One region of the Neobacillus sp. MER 74 genome, then DNA from elsewhere that is predicted to be linked to it. Evidence: riboswitches for the same ligand, from Rfam matches in the RefSeq annotation. Region 1 holds a riboswitch; the other holds the start of a gene.
What was found. Region 1 has a riboswitch for cyclic di-GMP ahead of M3610_RS24940 (DUF3789 domain-containing protein). Riboswitches for the same ligand answer to the same signal wherever they lie in the genome.

Region 1 (7,992 bases):
AGAATGGAAAAATCTCTATAAACATTAGTAAATACTGATATAATTTTAAAGAATTAAGAAGGGCTTGGTATATTCTCGTGATTAGAAATAAAGAAGATTTATTAAACTTTTTAAACGAAGATAAGAGGGCTTTAGGAAAATCGTGTAAAAAAATGCCTCGTTTATTTGGAGATGATGTATGGAAATTTGAAATTGTGCTGAGAAAACACGAATATTACTCTAATATAACACCTACCATAAGAACGAAAATAATGAAAAAAATCTATGGTTATTTACACAGAAAACTAGGTATTAAACTAGGATTCTCAATACCAATTAATGTTTTTGGACCGGGATTAAGGATAAATCATTATGGTTTAATTGTAGTTAACGATGATGCAAGAATTGGAGCAAACTGTGATATTCATCAAGGAGTAAATATAGGTCAGAATAGGTATAAAGGTGATGTCCCCACAATAGGAGATAATGTATGGATAGGTCCTGGCGCTAAAATATTTGGAAAAATTACAATTGCAAACTCGATTGCGATTGGCGCAAATTCAGTAGTAAATAAAAGTTTTTTTGAAGAAAATATTACTATTGTAGGCAATCCTATAAGAAAAGTTAAAAATACTGGTACTAATTAAAGGAAAACAATAGCAAGTATAAAATACTTTTAGCAGATAAAACAGAAAATCTTAGATTTCATTTTCTACTATTATTAAAACTAACCTATCAATTATCGATAGATAAAAGGTTTGATGACATTCAACTGGATTGAAACTGAATATTGAGAGGATGATTGGATGTTAGGCTTCTTTCAGTTTCGGGAAGGATACGTTCATCCTGGAAAGAGAATCACAACTCCATCAACTTTATATACAAACATCATCTTTTTAGTACAATGGCGATACCATTTTATTTTTTTCACTATAATTATTATCGCTATTCTCTATCCATTCTATAATTGCACTCTAAATGGTTGATGTTCCTCTTGGTAAGTTTATGTTCTTCCCATTCAAAGGGAGAAAATTCAGTGATGCCCCCCTTGCCTACTGAATTAAGAGTAAGGGGAATATTTGTTAATAGGAAGGGAGGTTTAGCTATGAATGTTAGAAGATGGTGGATACTAGCAGCGATTCTATGGATGTCTTTAATCTTTTGCTTCACACAACTTCCTTATTTTACTGGAGAAAAGACTTCCGAAGCTATTCAAACAGTAGTGGTGAAAGAACATAAAACTATTAACACACCAGTTGGTGACAATGAAGATATTAATGTGCTTAACCTTATTGTACGGAAGGCTACGCATGTTACTGTATTCGGCATACTTGCTCTATTATTGTTTAAATTTTTTGAAATTTATCGATACTCTTATATAGTCTCTTGGTTATTAACCTTTATTTATGCCATAACAGATGAATACCATCAATCCTTTATGCCAGGTAGAGTAGCCTCGTTGAGGGACGTATTATTTGATTCAGCTGGAGCATTAATCACTTTATTAATGGTTTATTTCATTATTCGTCAAAAAAGAAATAAGATGATAGGATTTTAAAATTAGCATTTGCATATATTTTTTATTAAAATGTATAGAAAATAAAAAATCCTTAAGGTCCTTTTGATATCATTAGGATCTTAACGATTTAAATAAGCAAGGCATAGTGGAAACTATTAATTGATTATATAGCATTTTAGATATTATCACAAAAGCAAATTAATAACTAATTTAATCCAACCGAAAAACGCAAACCATAATGGAACACTTAAAGACGTTCCCCACAATAATCCTAATAAAAGATTCCCTTGCTTGTCCATGAAATCCACTCCTATTGTTAGTTGTAGATAAATCTGGTGATGCACGGTTCTGTTTTTTAGTATATGTAAACGCTTTCGGTCTTTCTTTTCTATATGTTACCCAAATAAGGATGGATAATAAAGTAGAAATATGCAAATAATAGACAAAATATTTCGACAAATGTATTTGATAAACTTTCCCATAGGGAAGGCAAAACCTATTAATCAAATTAGTATTTATCATAAATAAGACACTGCATTCCTTTAGTGAAAAATTTTACGTAGTATAAAATAGACGATTGCCCATAAAGGAATTGATAAAAGGATCCCCCAAAGGCAGCCCTTACCAAAATTTTTCCCATCTTCTTTTTCTGCCATGTTATCACTCCACTTCGAAACAGGTTGCTTACCACTATTTAACCATGTGTGGGTGAACGGTTATATCTAAATCGTTCGATGATTAGCTACAAATTATTCTTGATCATGTCGAACAGGAATAGGAATTGGAAGGCTGGGTTTTTGTCACATTATTAACATATAAATAGGTTAATAGGTCTATTTATTACTAGAAACAATTGGTATACTATCAATATAAGCACATAGTTCGTACGAAAGGGCAAACCCATTGAAAAGTGGAGGCGCAAAACTAAAGGGGCTAAGGTTTTTACAACTATGCCAGCCAGCTACCGAATATGATCACCTTACTACGGATTATGAATATACTCTGGGAGGTTACACTATGGTTATCTTTATTGCAGGTTTATTTGTTGGATCGTTCTCTATGCTTACAGTAATGAGTCTTATGGTTGCAGCTAAACGGGGAGACCGACTCCTTGAATCACAACAATAATTGAAAGCGTTTTCCAAACAATCTCAACTTAGGGTAAGCGAAATCTCTAATTTAGATGTATTAACATATGTCGGTCAGTTAAAGTGATAAATTTTGTTACAATAACATCTACTAAATACTGAACTATTACACATTAAAAGGAAAAAATGAAGGAGAACTGATATCAGTTCTCCTTCGTTTTTTCCTTTATAGCTTTGTGTAAAATTTTTAAATAGTATATTAAAAATGAGTGGATATTAGATCTTTTATTTTATCCTGATCAATTACCAGTTGATAGTTATTAGCCTTTAAAATGTCATCATACATTCTTTTTCCAACACCAGGAATCTGATGATATTCCAATTGAGTATTCGGTTCAAAGTCTTTTGCTGCGAGTCCAAGACTTAACATATCGGAAGTTGACATATTGCTTGCTATCACAAAATCAGGAATGGATTTTACAAGTGACGGCAAATTATTGATATTACTTGGACTAAGTGCTTTCTTAGCAATTCCTTTTAATGCTTCCTCTTGGAGTTTTTGACGACCATATTCTCCATTTTTTAGAGAATAGCGTTCGTGGACAACCTCAGCGACCATTTTTCCATCAAAAGCATGTATCCCAGTACTTATTACTTTATTTTTATTTTCACCATACCAAGGATGTGTTAATTTGACATCAAATGGGACATTCATATCAATCCCACCAACCGCATCAACCATCGCTTGAAAGCCGCCATAATTGGTTTCTACGTAATAATTGATTGGAACACCGGTTAATTCTCCAACTGCTTTGACAGCAGCTTCTACCCCTTTTTTGGCCCCTTTTGTTGCCTGCATAATATATTGGACACTCGTAATTTTAGTATATCCATAGCCATCTAAATGAACACGGGTATCACGGGGAATGCTTATTGCATCATATTCATGCTTCGTTAAATCAACATGGACAAGCATCATTGAATCCGAATGCCCTATATTTTGACCTTTTCTTTCATCGGAACCAATTAATAACAAATTAAATACAGGTTCTTTTATATCTACACTTTTATTTACCTGCTGTTCATTATTCCCAGAACTTACAACCGGAACTGATGTAAAATGATTACTTGGTTGTAATTGATAATATCCGTACACTACGCCTGCGATAACGAGTAATAGGATACCCAAAAGGCTAAAGCCTACTATTTTCCATTTATTTTTACCTTTTTTTTTCATATTTCCTCCGATATTGGTAGAGAGTTTCCTCTAAATTAACTAGGTTTATAGTCATGAAAATATTTTACTGTTTTTGGATATTGGATTCAATATAAATTATTGGAAGTGTCAGTGCTTCCAATAGTTTACTAGATATACAATACTTAGTACCGCCATATCGTACAACTGTTCCTGTATTTCGGCACCAGTTATCTGCCCTTTCGTACGTGCACTCATTCACTTTAACTTCCTCAGAAAGTGCCTATACCAAGTGAACTAATTAAAGATTGATGAAGAATAGCAGGAGGTATTTTATATGACCGCGAAAGCCTTAAATATTGGTTTGAAAGGTCTTGAAGGTTATCTTGTGCTGGCAGAGGTAAGGATAAATCCTGTTGAGGCAAAATGGTCAAGCAACCGGAATACTTATCCTTGGACCTTGATTCTTTGGGCTTTCAGCTACTTGCGTCGGGATAAAGGCCCGTTGCTCTCATTTTCTTCCGGGTATCCAGCGGGCGTTGAATGAACTCTTGATTTTCAGGGGATGAAAATAGAAGAAAAGGATACCTGTTGTTACCCAAGCTGACTTGAAAAACTAGAAACCATACAAAGGTACCTTTACTTATTAGGCCAGTGGGGTCAGACCCACACCTAACTCAATAAGAGCATTTTTGAATTGCCAAGTACAAACCTTTTAAGAAAACAAAAAGTGCCTTTCATACTTTCTCTAATGAAGAAAGCTCCCCTTCCAATTTTGGAAAAGGAACCTATCTCCAAATTCAGAGGGGGGAGGGGTGGATGATGACAAGTGCACCTACATGACGCCCTACTCACCAGGAACACTTGAAATGCAAAGAAGTTTTACAATCGAATCTGTTTTATTAACCCAATTGTGGGGGGTTGTTGAGTCTAGGAAAATACAGTCAAATGGATTCAATTCATGTTCCTCTTTGTCAAAAAGGATTGTAAGTTTCCCTTCTAGAACGTAAAGAAATTCTTGCCCCGAATGTGAATAAGATTCTTCACTATTAGCGCCTGGATTAAGCATAACTAATATAGGATTAAATAGTGGATTTTCAATGTTACCTGATAAATCCTTGTAAAAAAAAGGGTTCTGAAGGGTGTTAGTTATACTAATTACGTTTCTCATAACAGTTGTTTCTGCTTTCCTATTCCTATCAGATTCTGAAAAGAAGTAGCTTGGATTGACTCCAAGTGCTTCAGAAACTTTTTTCAATGATTCAAGCGTTATGGATGACTTTGAACGCTCCACTTGAGATAAAAAGCTAATTGAAAGATTAGTATGATCTGCTATTTGTTTTAAGGTTAACTTTCGCTCTTTTCGTAAACTCTTTATTTTTACTCCAATATCGTTCACTTTTTCCCACTTCCTTTACTGACATTTGTTAAGATATTTTTCAACTGAAATAAATGTATTTTAATGGTCAATTTGTTAATTTCAGGACAACAAAAATATTATAAAACTCCTTATAATTAGGTTTGGTATTCCTATCCAAATCCCTAATTAAAAGGAGTACGCATCGATAGGATAACACAAAAGCCACAAATAATGAACTATTAAAATTGAAAAATTAAAGTGACACTGTAATGTTAAATTTAGAATGGGAGATTTTTTTTAAAAATATTCAAAAAATTGTATTTACAGAGAATATTAAGCGTGCTATTATCATAAATAATTGAAGTGGTACTTCAATTTTAGATTTTATCAAGTAATCTATTACTAAATAAAATTGTATACGAGGAGAATGAAGATGAATTTTCATGGCATTTTGGTACCTTTAGTTACCCCTTTTAAAAGCGATAAAAGCTTGGATGTAGAAAACTTAAAACAATTGACTAAAGCCTTTATAGAAAAAGGCGTAACAGGCTTGGTGGCGTGTGGAACCACTGGTGAATATTACGCCTTAAACGAGGCAGAACGTGAAAGCGCTCTAAAAACCGTGGCAGAGGTCGCCAAAGGTCGGGTAACTTTGATTGCCGGTATCAATGATTTATCAACCGAAGGAGCGGTTAACCGTGCCAAACAAGCCAAAGAATTGGGCTATGAAGGCTTAATGTTAGCACCTACTCCTTACAGCCTTCCTGACCAAACTGGTGTGATTGCCCATTACGAAACTGTGGCAGCGGCAACTGATTTACCCATTATCATGTACAACTTTCCTGCTCGCATTGGCATTGAAATTGAATACGACACGGTGGTGCATTTGGCAAAAAATCCAAATATTGTTGCGATTAAAGAAAGCAGTGGAGACTTTAGCCGCGCTTTACGCTTGCTGCAAACCCCATTTGAGAATTTTGAGGTGATTTGTGGTTGTGATGATCAACCTGTGGATTTTTTCTTTTGGGGTGCGAAAAGCTGGATTGCTGGTGCAGGTAATGTGTTCCCAGAAGAGCAAGTCGCCCTGTTCGATGCAGCGCAAGCTGGTGACTGGGACACAGCGCGACAAATCATGCGAAATATCTACCCTGCTATTTACTCAATGGAGTCCGGCAACTACAACCAAAAAGCCAAACTAGGCTGTCTCAAAGGTGAAATCGAAGTTGGTTCGGTACGCCTTCCTTTAGCTGATTTATCAGAAGAAGAAAAAGCAGAATTCCTTGCTTTCTTTAAAAAATAATCTGGAGGAGAGACAAATGGCCGTAAAAAAAGAACAAGTCTTTGCCCTCGCCAAAGAAGGCAAACTTTGGGCAGGCAACCTAATTGATGGTTTTACAAGCACAGCTGGAAAGTTAGAAAACCGCACCCCCATCGACAACAGTTTAATTGGCTACATTGCAGATGGTGATGCACGGGATGTTGATGCTGCTGTTAAGGTAGCTAGAGACACATTTGAAGCAGGTATTTGGAGCCAATTATCCCCCAGTGAGCGTAAAAAAGTGATGATTCGCTGGGCACAATTGCTTGAAGATCACAGCGAAGAATTGGCCGCCTTGGATTGTGTGGATGCTGGTAAACCTATTACCGAATGTTTGAATACCGACATGCCGGCAACCATCGATACATTTTATTGGTATGCCGAAGCCATTGATAAACTCTTTGGCAAAGTCGCACCTACGGGTAACGATGCTTTGGGTTTGATTGTCACTGAACCCATCGGCGTGGTCGGTGCAGTGTTACCTTGGAACTTCCCTGCTCAAATGTTTGCATGGAAAGTGGCCCCCGCTTTAGCCACAGGAAATTCTGTGATTGTGAAACCTGCTGAATTAACTTCACTTAGCGCTTTCCGCATGATTGAACTAGCTTATGAAGCTGGCGTGCCTAAAGGCGCTTTAAGCTTAGTGTGTGGTTTGGGCGAGAAAGTAGGCGAACCATTGGGCCGGCACATGGATGTGGACATTGTCTCATTCACGGGTTCAACTGAAGTGGGCAGGTATTTTTTGAAGTACTCAGCAGAAAGTAACCTCAAAGAAATTGTCTTAGAGTGTGGTGGCAAAAGCCCACAAGTGGTGTTTGAAGACGCTGAATTGGATGCGGCTGTTCCGCATATTCTATCTGCCGCCTTCTGGAACATGAGTGAAAACTGCAGCTGCGGTTCACGTTTAATCGTGCATGAATCCATTAAAGATAACTTATTGGAAAAATTAATATCCGGCTTAACAAGCTGGAAAGTGGGTAACCCCATGGATGAGTCGGTTGCTATCGGCCCAATGGTTGAAGAAGCACACTTTATGAAAGTGAAATCATTCTTGGAAATCACGCCTCAAGAAGGTGGCCGACTAGTTACTGGCGGCAAAATTCACAGTGATGTGGGAAGCGGCTGGTACATTGAACCCACTATTTTTGACAATGTGACCGCCAACATGACCCTGTTCCAGAACGAAGTCTTTGGTCCTATTTTAGCGGTTAGCACTTTCAAAACCGAAGAAGAAGCCATTGCCCTTGCCAATAATACCTCTTACGGTTTGGCTGCTTCTTTTTATAGTTCAAATGTACAGCGTACGATGCGCGTGGCACGTGCGATTAAAGCCGGGACAGTTTCTGTGAATGGCTTTAGTGAGGGTGATATCACCACCCCCTTTGGCGGTTTTAAACAATCTGGCTTTGGTGGCAAAGACAACGGTTTAGAAGCTTTTGAACAATATGTTCAGACAAAAGTGATTTGGTATGTTAATTGATCTGAATTAACCTATTAGGAGGCGGAAATATGGTGAAAACAGATAATAAGTTG
Region 2 (7,992 bases), on a different contig from region 1:
ATGAAGCAACTTCAGCTTTAGATGGTGAAACAGAATATTACGTCAAAGAAGCACTAGATGAATTGATGAAAGGCAGAACGACAATTATTATCGCCCATCGCTTGTCGACAATCCAAAACGCTGATGTAATCATGGTGATGAATAAGGGAAAAATCGTTCAACAGGGAACACATGAGGAGTTAATGGGACAAAAAGGTTTATATCGAAAACTCAATGAAACATCGTATAGTTCTAAAAAAGAAACACCTTTGTCTTTAGTTTCAAACTAATAAATGGGAGATGAGGCCGGTGAGTCTAGAGTTCGTGAGATTTTTATATGATAATAAGAAATCACTGCCTCAGGATGAGGAGCTGTATCATCAAGTTCTTCAGGATATTAAAAATGATGGTATTGCCTCCCAAGTTTATTTTTTATTAAAACAGCAGGGGAGGCTCGAGCAAACGCCTGCGTTTTTTCAATTTCATCTTAAAGAAGAATATAATAAAGGATTGTATCAAAACCTTTTTATTAAAAATCAAACCGATCAATTATTAAGAGCTTTTCAGGAGAAGAAGATAGATGTAATTACTCTTAAAGGAGTTTATTTTGCTGAGAAGTATTTTGGGCATATTGGGGCAAGGGCTACCTCTGATATTGATTTATTAGTCAGAATTCAGGATCTTACTATCGCCATTGAATCTGTTAAATCATTAGGTTTTACGGTTGAAGAAGAGTTCATACCTGGTCATTTTCATTGTAGTTTTAGCAAGAAATTACCTGGTTCGCCCACGCCGCTAGTGGTGGAATTACATTGGGATTTGGTGAAAAGAAGTACCTCGAGGTTTAATATAAATGATCTTTGGGAGCAGTCGGTACCCGTGAGCCAATCCGGGTATATTAAAGAACTTTCCCCACTTCATACCTTTTATATGATTTGCCTTCACGGCTGGCGCCATAATTTAGACTCAATGAAATATTTTATGGATATTATTCAAGTCATTGACAAGGAGAGGAAGGAGATTGATTTTGACCATTTCATACAGCTCGCGGAATCTCACCAAACCTTAAAGCGGAACATCAGGACCTTATCCATCGTTTATCAGCAATTTCCACACTTAGACGAAATCAAGAAGTTCCCATATCAAGTGAATACTCTTTGGGAATACCAATCTGTAAAGGGTTTTAGGCAGTACTGGGATTTCCTCAATTATCAATTTTTTAGCTATGATACAGTCAAACATACATTGATTGAAATCGGAAACTGGCTTTGGCCATCAAAATATGAAGTATCTTCACAAATAGATGAGCAGTCACAAGGGAAGAAAATGTACCTCTTGTTGTATAAGAAGAGACTTACTAGTCTATTAAATGCCGTATTGCCACATTAATAAGCCATCTAACCTAACCAGATGGCTTATGTTTCTTTCATATGCAATTATTTATAAAAGAATACCCTCAAATTGTTTTCCCCATCAATTGTGGCTAACAAAACATTCTTAATCCCTGTTTGATGTGTTTGAATAAGGGTATCAACAAGCCACCCTTCATCCTTGTTTTTTTCTTCTAGTGTATGATGAACAATCTTGCCTTCTCTTATAACGGTCTGTGGGAAATCAAAAGGCTTCGTTGTCATCTGGTAGGTGGATGGCGTAATCGCCTCATACTGCGGATCTAAGAAAATGGAAAGTTTCCCATCTGATTCCCATAATGCTAACGCTACTTTTTTTACATCCTCAATTTTTTCTTTTCTCAACTCTGCTAATAAATAATCAATTGAAATTCTTGCTTTCTTTAACCCTTTATAAAGAATTTCTCCTTCTTTAATAAGAGGAAATGGATCGGGGTCTAGAAACTTTCCTATGCGGGTTAATTTTAAACTGATAAATAAACCAAAGGTATACAGAACCACCAATACGATGGTTGTAGTCATTGCACCCTTCATTCCAAGGTGCTCATCTGATAATGGATGGGCAATAATATTACCAACAACTAAGGCGATAACGAAATCAAGTAATCTTAATTGAGAAATCGCGCGCTGTCCTATTAGTTTAGCAACAATGAGCATAAAGAAGAATCCAATTACAGCTCTTAAAATCCACTCCATGAAATTAAGAGTTTCCTGAGCTTGCAAAAAATCCATTGAAGGCAAATAGTCACTCCCTTAACAATAATCGTCCTACTTATTATTGTCACGATTAAGCAATTTTAATATAAAAAATACCGATACAATACCGAATGAGTCAATAACTAAATCGTAAAACCGTCCATCTCTACCAAAAAACAATTGCAGGAATTCTGTAAAAAACGCAAAAATAATGGATATGCCAATAGAATATTTGTGACTTCTTATTAGATTGAAGAGAAGAAAATCCATGATCGCAAAACCAACAAAATGTCCTAATTTAATTTTAATAAATTCAGGATGAATCAAAGTTAAATCATTAAAATAAAAAAAAGACAAAAAATCAGGATTTGAAACCCACTTTAATCCAAAAGAATGTAAATATATTAGTCGCTCTATACTCTCAGTCCAGGTATTAATCAACAAAAATAGGCCCCATAAAATAATCAATAGAACTTTTATGAAAAGAAATCGTTTCTGTGTCTTTCTTTTCTTATCGATTCTACAGCTACCTTGTATTGGTTGATGATCCAAAATACTTGCTCCTAACTAACTATTATTTCTTAATCTACATTTTACCATTGTTCCTTTTAAAGAACAAACCGGGATATTCACATTAAAATAATCCAATAATCTACCACTTTCGTATTATAGGTAAATGAAATTTCACTGGGTAAAATTAACTCCTCTCCGTTTACAAAATTCTACAATTTCTTTATAATGAACAATAGAAGTTCTTTTTTAGGAACTAATAATTAGAAAAGAAGGGGAATCATGATATATCCACTAATAAAAGAAAGAAACAAGATTCACATTGTGAAGGATTCCTATCATTGTGCATGCGGTATAGTCTTTAACAAGGAACGGATTATTAATAGGAAGACCCTTAAAAAAATTAAATTTATTGAAATAGGTCAGGTAACATGTGAGAAATGTGTTTTAAAACTTCTAAACTACGATTAATTGGTTTATATAATTTTTGTCGAAATCCTGTCGATTTTTTTGGAAATATTTTCATTTAGTTTCCATCAAGACTATAGTACTATTAGTTTATTCTATAATACTTTAATACTATGAATGACAAAGGCAAACCTTTCGAAAGATTGGGACGCAAAGCTACAGGTCTAAGGTTTTTAACTAGGATGGCTGAGTTACCTAAAATAGTAATCATTTTAGGAGGGTTAATTTTGTCTGCATTAACCGTTGAACAAGATATTGATACAGAATGGTTAGATCTTATTAATGAAGCTAAAAAGATAGGACTCTCTATTGATGAAATTAGGGATTTCCTAAATCGCTCCCTTGGATTAAAGACTATTGAACCGGAATATAATTAATAAGAGGGGTAATTTGGTGTTTAATTTTCGCAATATTCAATTGATTAAAAAAACAGCTTAACAAATTAATGAGCAATTTGTTAAGCTGTTTTTTTAATTTTAATAATTTAAAAACTTCACACAAACCGGATACGGAACCTCGATATCAGCCTGAATCAATGCAAGTTTTCCTGTGTTTTCATCACGCGAAAACAAGACGAGGTTACTGGACTCTTGGTTCGACGCCACAATGAATTTCTCTGTTGGGTCGAACATAAAATCTCTCGGCCAATCCCCTTCAGTGGAGGTGCGATCAACAAAGCTAAGCTCTCCCGTTTCTTGGTCTACACGGAAAACAGCAATACTGTTATGGCCACGATTACCCGCGTAAACAAACTGTCCATCAGATGAAATATGAATGGCGCTTCCTTGATTATTCTCGGTGAAATCTTCAGGAAGCGTAGAAATATATTGTTTCTCTGTAAAACGACCATTTTCCGAATGATAGGATAAAACAATCACTTCCGAACTAAACTCTGTCATGATATATGCAAATTTTTGGTTTGGATGGAAAACTAAATGTCTTGGTCCGCTTCCAGCCTTTAATGGAAGAAAGTGCGCTTTTGAAAGTGTCCCATCACTGTTGACTGCATAAGTAATTAAAGCATCAATACCCAATTCAACCACTGCTAGATAATTCTCATCAGGGGTGATGCCGGCATAATGGGTATGCGGTTTCTCTTGTCTTGGGTCTGGACCAGAACCTTCGTGTTTTATAACCGATGCAGCTGGTTGAATCGTTCCATCTTCCTGGTTAATTAAATAAGATTCTACCGATCCTTTATGATAATTAGCACTGAATGCATAACGGTTGTTACTGTCAACACTCACATGACAAGGCGATGAGCCCTGAAGTAACTGACGATTGAGCTCGGTTAAACCGCCTTCCCTGTTTATGGAATAAGCAACTACGCCTCCATTTTCTCCTTCTTTAGCCACAGAATAGAGGTATCGATTGTCCTTACTGATCGTGACATAAGTTGGATTCTCTAACTGTGCAGCTGCAACTTGAATATCTTCGATTCTTTTCTTATCCGTATTTAGTTTAAACGTATAGATTCCTTCGCTGCCGCCCTTGGTGTATGTTCCAATATAACCGATAAATGTTTGGTTGTTTGTCATTTTTTTGGCTCCTCGAAAAATGTAGTCTGTTTATTTTAGCAGAAATTTTATTTATTACTCAAATATAGAACCTGAATTAACTGAAAATTAATTTGATATGGTATAGTTTGGGTGTTAGTTTTATCAAAAAGCGAATAGAAATGAGGGTACCCCACATGGTTTACCAAGCTGCAGAAAATCGTTATGAATCAATGAAGTATAATCGGAGTGGCCGTTCAGGGTTATTACTACCGGCCGTTTCACTTGGACTTTGGCACAACTTTGGCGGTGTGGATACATATGAAAATGGACAGGCAATGCTGAAAAGAGCGTTTGATTTAGGGATTACCCATTTTGATTTGGCCAACAATTATGGTCCGCCGCCAGGTTCGGCTGAAGAAATGTTTGGTAGAATCTTAAAAACAGACTTTGCTCCATACCGTGATGAAATGATCATATCTTCAAAAGCGGGCTATACGATGTGGCCGGGTCCATACGGGGATTGGGGCTCAAGAAAATACTTGATATCTAGTCTAGATCAAAGTCTAAAACAAATGGGACTTGATTATGTTGATATTTTTTATTCACACCGTCCAGATCCCAATACACCACTTGAGGAAACCATGGGGGCATTAGATTCTATTGTTCGTCAAGGCAAGGCGTTATATGTTGGAATCTCTAACTATAGTGCTGAACAAGCGTCAGAAGCTATCAAAATCTTAAATCAGTTAGGAACACCTTTGTTAATCCATCAGCCAAAGTATTCGATGTTTAACCGCTGGATAGAGGATGGCTTACAGGATGTGCTTCAGGAAAACGGGGTAGGTTCAATCGCTTTTAGTCCGTTAGCGCAAGGTTTATTAACAAATAAATACCTAAAAGGGATTCCAGCCGATTCTCGTGCAGCAAGCTCTACAGGGTTCTTACGTGGGGAGCATGTAACTTCAGAAGTATTGAATCGTGTTCAAAAATTAAACGAAATTGCAACAGAGCGTGGTCAGAGTCTTTCACAAATGGCTCTTGCTTGGGTTTTACGCGGAGAAAAAGTTACTTCTGTCTTAATAGGAGCAAGCAGAGTGAGTCAAATTGAGGAAAACGTTGCTGCATTAAATAACCTTGATTTTTCAGAGGAAGAATTAGCAAGGATAGAGGATATTCTTAATGACTAAGAAGATGGATGGGCTATTGCTCATCCTTTTTTTAGGTGCTAAACTCACTTGCTTAGTTTATCGAATACACAAACTAATGTTAAGATGCTATAATAATTCCAATCGTAAACAATATTTATGAAAGCGGTATTTTTACGATTACTAGAGGCAGTTAAAACTGAAAAGAATAGTAATCTAACTAGGATTATCAATCAATCAGGAGGAAAATCTACATGAAGAATATGTTTATGATTGGAAATGCACACCTTGATCCGGTTTGGCTTTGGCGCTGGCAGGAAGGCTTTCAAGAAGTGAAAGCAACTTTTCGGTCTGCATTAGATCGTTTAAAAGAATATGAGAATTTTATATTCACGTCCAGTTCTGCGGCTTATTATGAATGGATTGAAAAAAACGATTCGAAGATGTTTGAAGAAATCAAGGAAAGAATACAAGAAGGCAGATGGGTTATTTGTGGGGGGTGGTGGATACAGCCCGATTGCAATATTCCAAGTGGCGAATCATTTGTCCGCCAAGGATTGATTGGTCAAAATTATTTTAAAGAAAAGTTCGGCGTGACAGCAAAGGTTGGCTACAATGTTGACAGCTTTGGTCATAATGGTATGCTGCCGCAAATATTAAAGAAATCCGGGATGGATTCCTATGTATTTATGAGACCCGGCCCTGAGGAAAAAGGACTTCCAAGCCGTTTGTTTTTGTGGGAATCTAAGGACGGTTCCCGAGTAAAAGCCTTTCGGATTCCTTTTGAATATTGTACCTTTGACCATCTCGAAAACCATATTATGCATTGTAAGAACGAGCTTAAACATTCGTTTAATCAATTAATGTGTTTTTATGGTGTAGGCAATCATGGGGGGGGACCAACCAAAGAAAACATAGAAATTATTGAAAAATTAAATGGAACGATGGATGATACCAATCTTATCTTTAGTTCACCCAATGACTTTTTCGAACATGTGGAAAGCCTTAAGGACACACTGCCTGTTGTTCATGATGATCTGCTCCACCATGCCGTTGGTTGTTATTCAGTTCATTCGGAAGTGAAGAAGCTAAACCGTTATTCTGAAAATCTCACATTAATGGCAGAAAAATTCTCTTCGATTGCGAATTGGACAACGGGACAAGTCTACCCTCCAGACATAAACCAGGCTTGGAAAGGGATTTTATTTAATCAGTTTCATGATATTTTAGCGGGAACAAGCATTGAATCTGCTTATCATGATGCAAGAGATTTGTATGGGGAGTCTATTAGTATCTCCTCAAGAAATATGAATTACGCTCTACAATCCTTAAGTTGGAATATTAATATTGAAGAAGAAAAAGGAATGAAGCCAATGGTTATCTTCAATCCGCATTCTTGGCCAGTAAGGGTGAATGTTGAAATTGAAGATGGGTTATTTGTTAACTATCTGCTCCCAGAAGAGTTCATTATCGAAGATGTAAACGGGAATGAAATACCATACCAAATCGTTGATCCAATCGCAAAGATTCCAAATCGAAAAAGAGTTGTATTCTTGGCAGAACTGCCTCCATTAGGATATAGCACATATAAACTTCGTGCACTTACGCCAGCTAAAGAGTTTGAAACTGTAAAAGTTAGCGAAAATGAAATGGAAAACGATCGTTTCAGGCTGGTTATTGATCAAGAATCTGGCGGGATTCGCAGCTTATTTGACAAAGTTAAGCAAATTGAGGTATTTAAGAATGACGCAGCTATTCCCGTTGTCTTAAATGACACTTTTGATACATGGGGACATGGGACGTTACGCTTTGATGAAATATCAGGGGTATTCAAGCCGGTAAGAATTAAGAAGCTTGAAGAAGGACCAGTAAGAGGGGTTATCCGGGTAACATCAAAGTTTCAATCTTCAACAATTGTTCAAGATTTTATTATGTATAAGCAATCCAATAAGATAGAAGTCAAAGTGAAAGTAAACTGGCAAGAAAGCTATCAAACTTTAAAAATCAAGTTTCCTGTAAGCTTTAATCAGCGGAATACTACCTATGAAATTCCTTTTGGGCATACTAGTCGTGAGTCGGATGGGAACGAAAAACCGATGCAAAACTGGGTTGATGTAACAGGTACAATTAGTAAACAAAGGGAAGAGATTTACGGTCTAAGTATTCTTAATGATGGAAAATATGGCGTCGATGTCAAAGGGAATACAATTAACTTAACGGTTCTAAGAAGCACAATCTATGCGCACCATGCTCCGTTCATCCCTGATTTGGACGAGGATTACCCGA

Region 2: another riboswitch for cyclic di-GMP. It lies ahead of M3610_RS07165 (anti-repressor SinI family protein); the one in region 1 lies ahead of M3610_RS24940 (DUF3789 domain-containing protein).

Annotation. Positions count from the first base shown of each region.
Region 1 is NZ_JAMAUV010000029.1:34,994-42,985, reverse strand. Features, by position in the region: gene M3610_RS24950 (serine O-acetyltransferase) at 78-626, shown strand; gene M3610_RS24945 (VanZ family protein) at 1,085-1,537, shown strand; cyclic di-GMP riboswitch class I at 2,382-2,467, shown strand; gene M3610_RS24940 (DUF3789 domain-containing protein) at 2,516-2,626, shown strand; gene M3610_RS24935 (LCP family protein) at 2,846-3,823, opposite strand; gene M3610_RS24925 (hypothetical protein) at 4,119-4,328, shown strand; gene M3610_RS24920 (helix-turn-helix domain-containing protein) at 4,629-5,180, opposite strand; gene dapA (4-hydroxy-tetrahydrodipicolinate synthase) at 5,575-6,441, shown strand; gene M3610_RS24910 (aldehyde dehydrogenase) at 6,458-7,939, shown strand; partial or broken gene M3610_RS24905 (MFS transporter) at 7,969-7,992, shown strand, end outside.
Region 2 is NZ_JAMAUV010000003.1:95,130-103,121, reverse strand. Features, by position in the region: gene M3610_RS07185 (ABC transporter ATP-binding protein) at 1-269, shown strand, start outside; gene M3610_RS07180 (nucleotidyltransferase domain-containing protein) at 289-1,368, shown strand; gene M3610_RS07175 (DUF421 domain-containing protein) at 1,416-2,120, opposite strand; gene M3610_RS07170 (VanZ family protein) at 2,157-2,636, opposite strand; cyclic di-GMP riboswitch class I at 3,178-3,261, shown strand; gene M3610_RS07165 (anti-repressor SinI family protein) at 3,290-3,439, shown strand; gene M3610_RS07160 (lactonase family protein) at 3,539-4,600, opposite strand; gene mgrA (L-glyceraldehyde 3-phosphate reductase) at 4,756-5,748, shown strand; gene M3610_RS07150 (alpha-mannosidase) at 5,961-7,992, shown strand, end outside.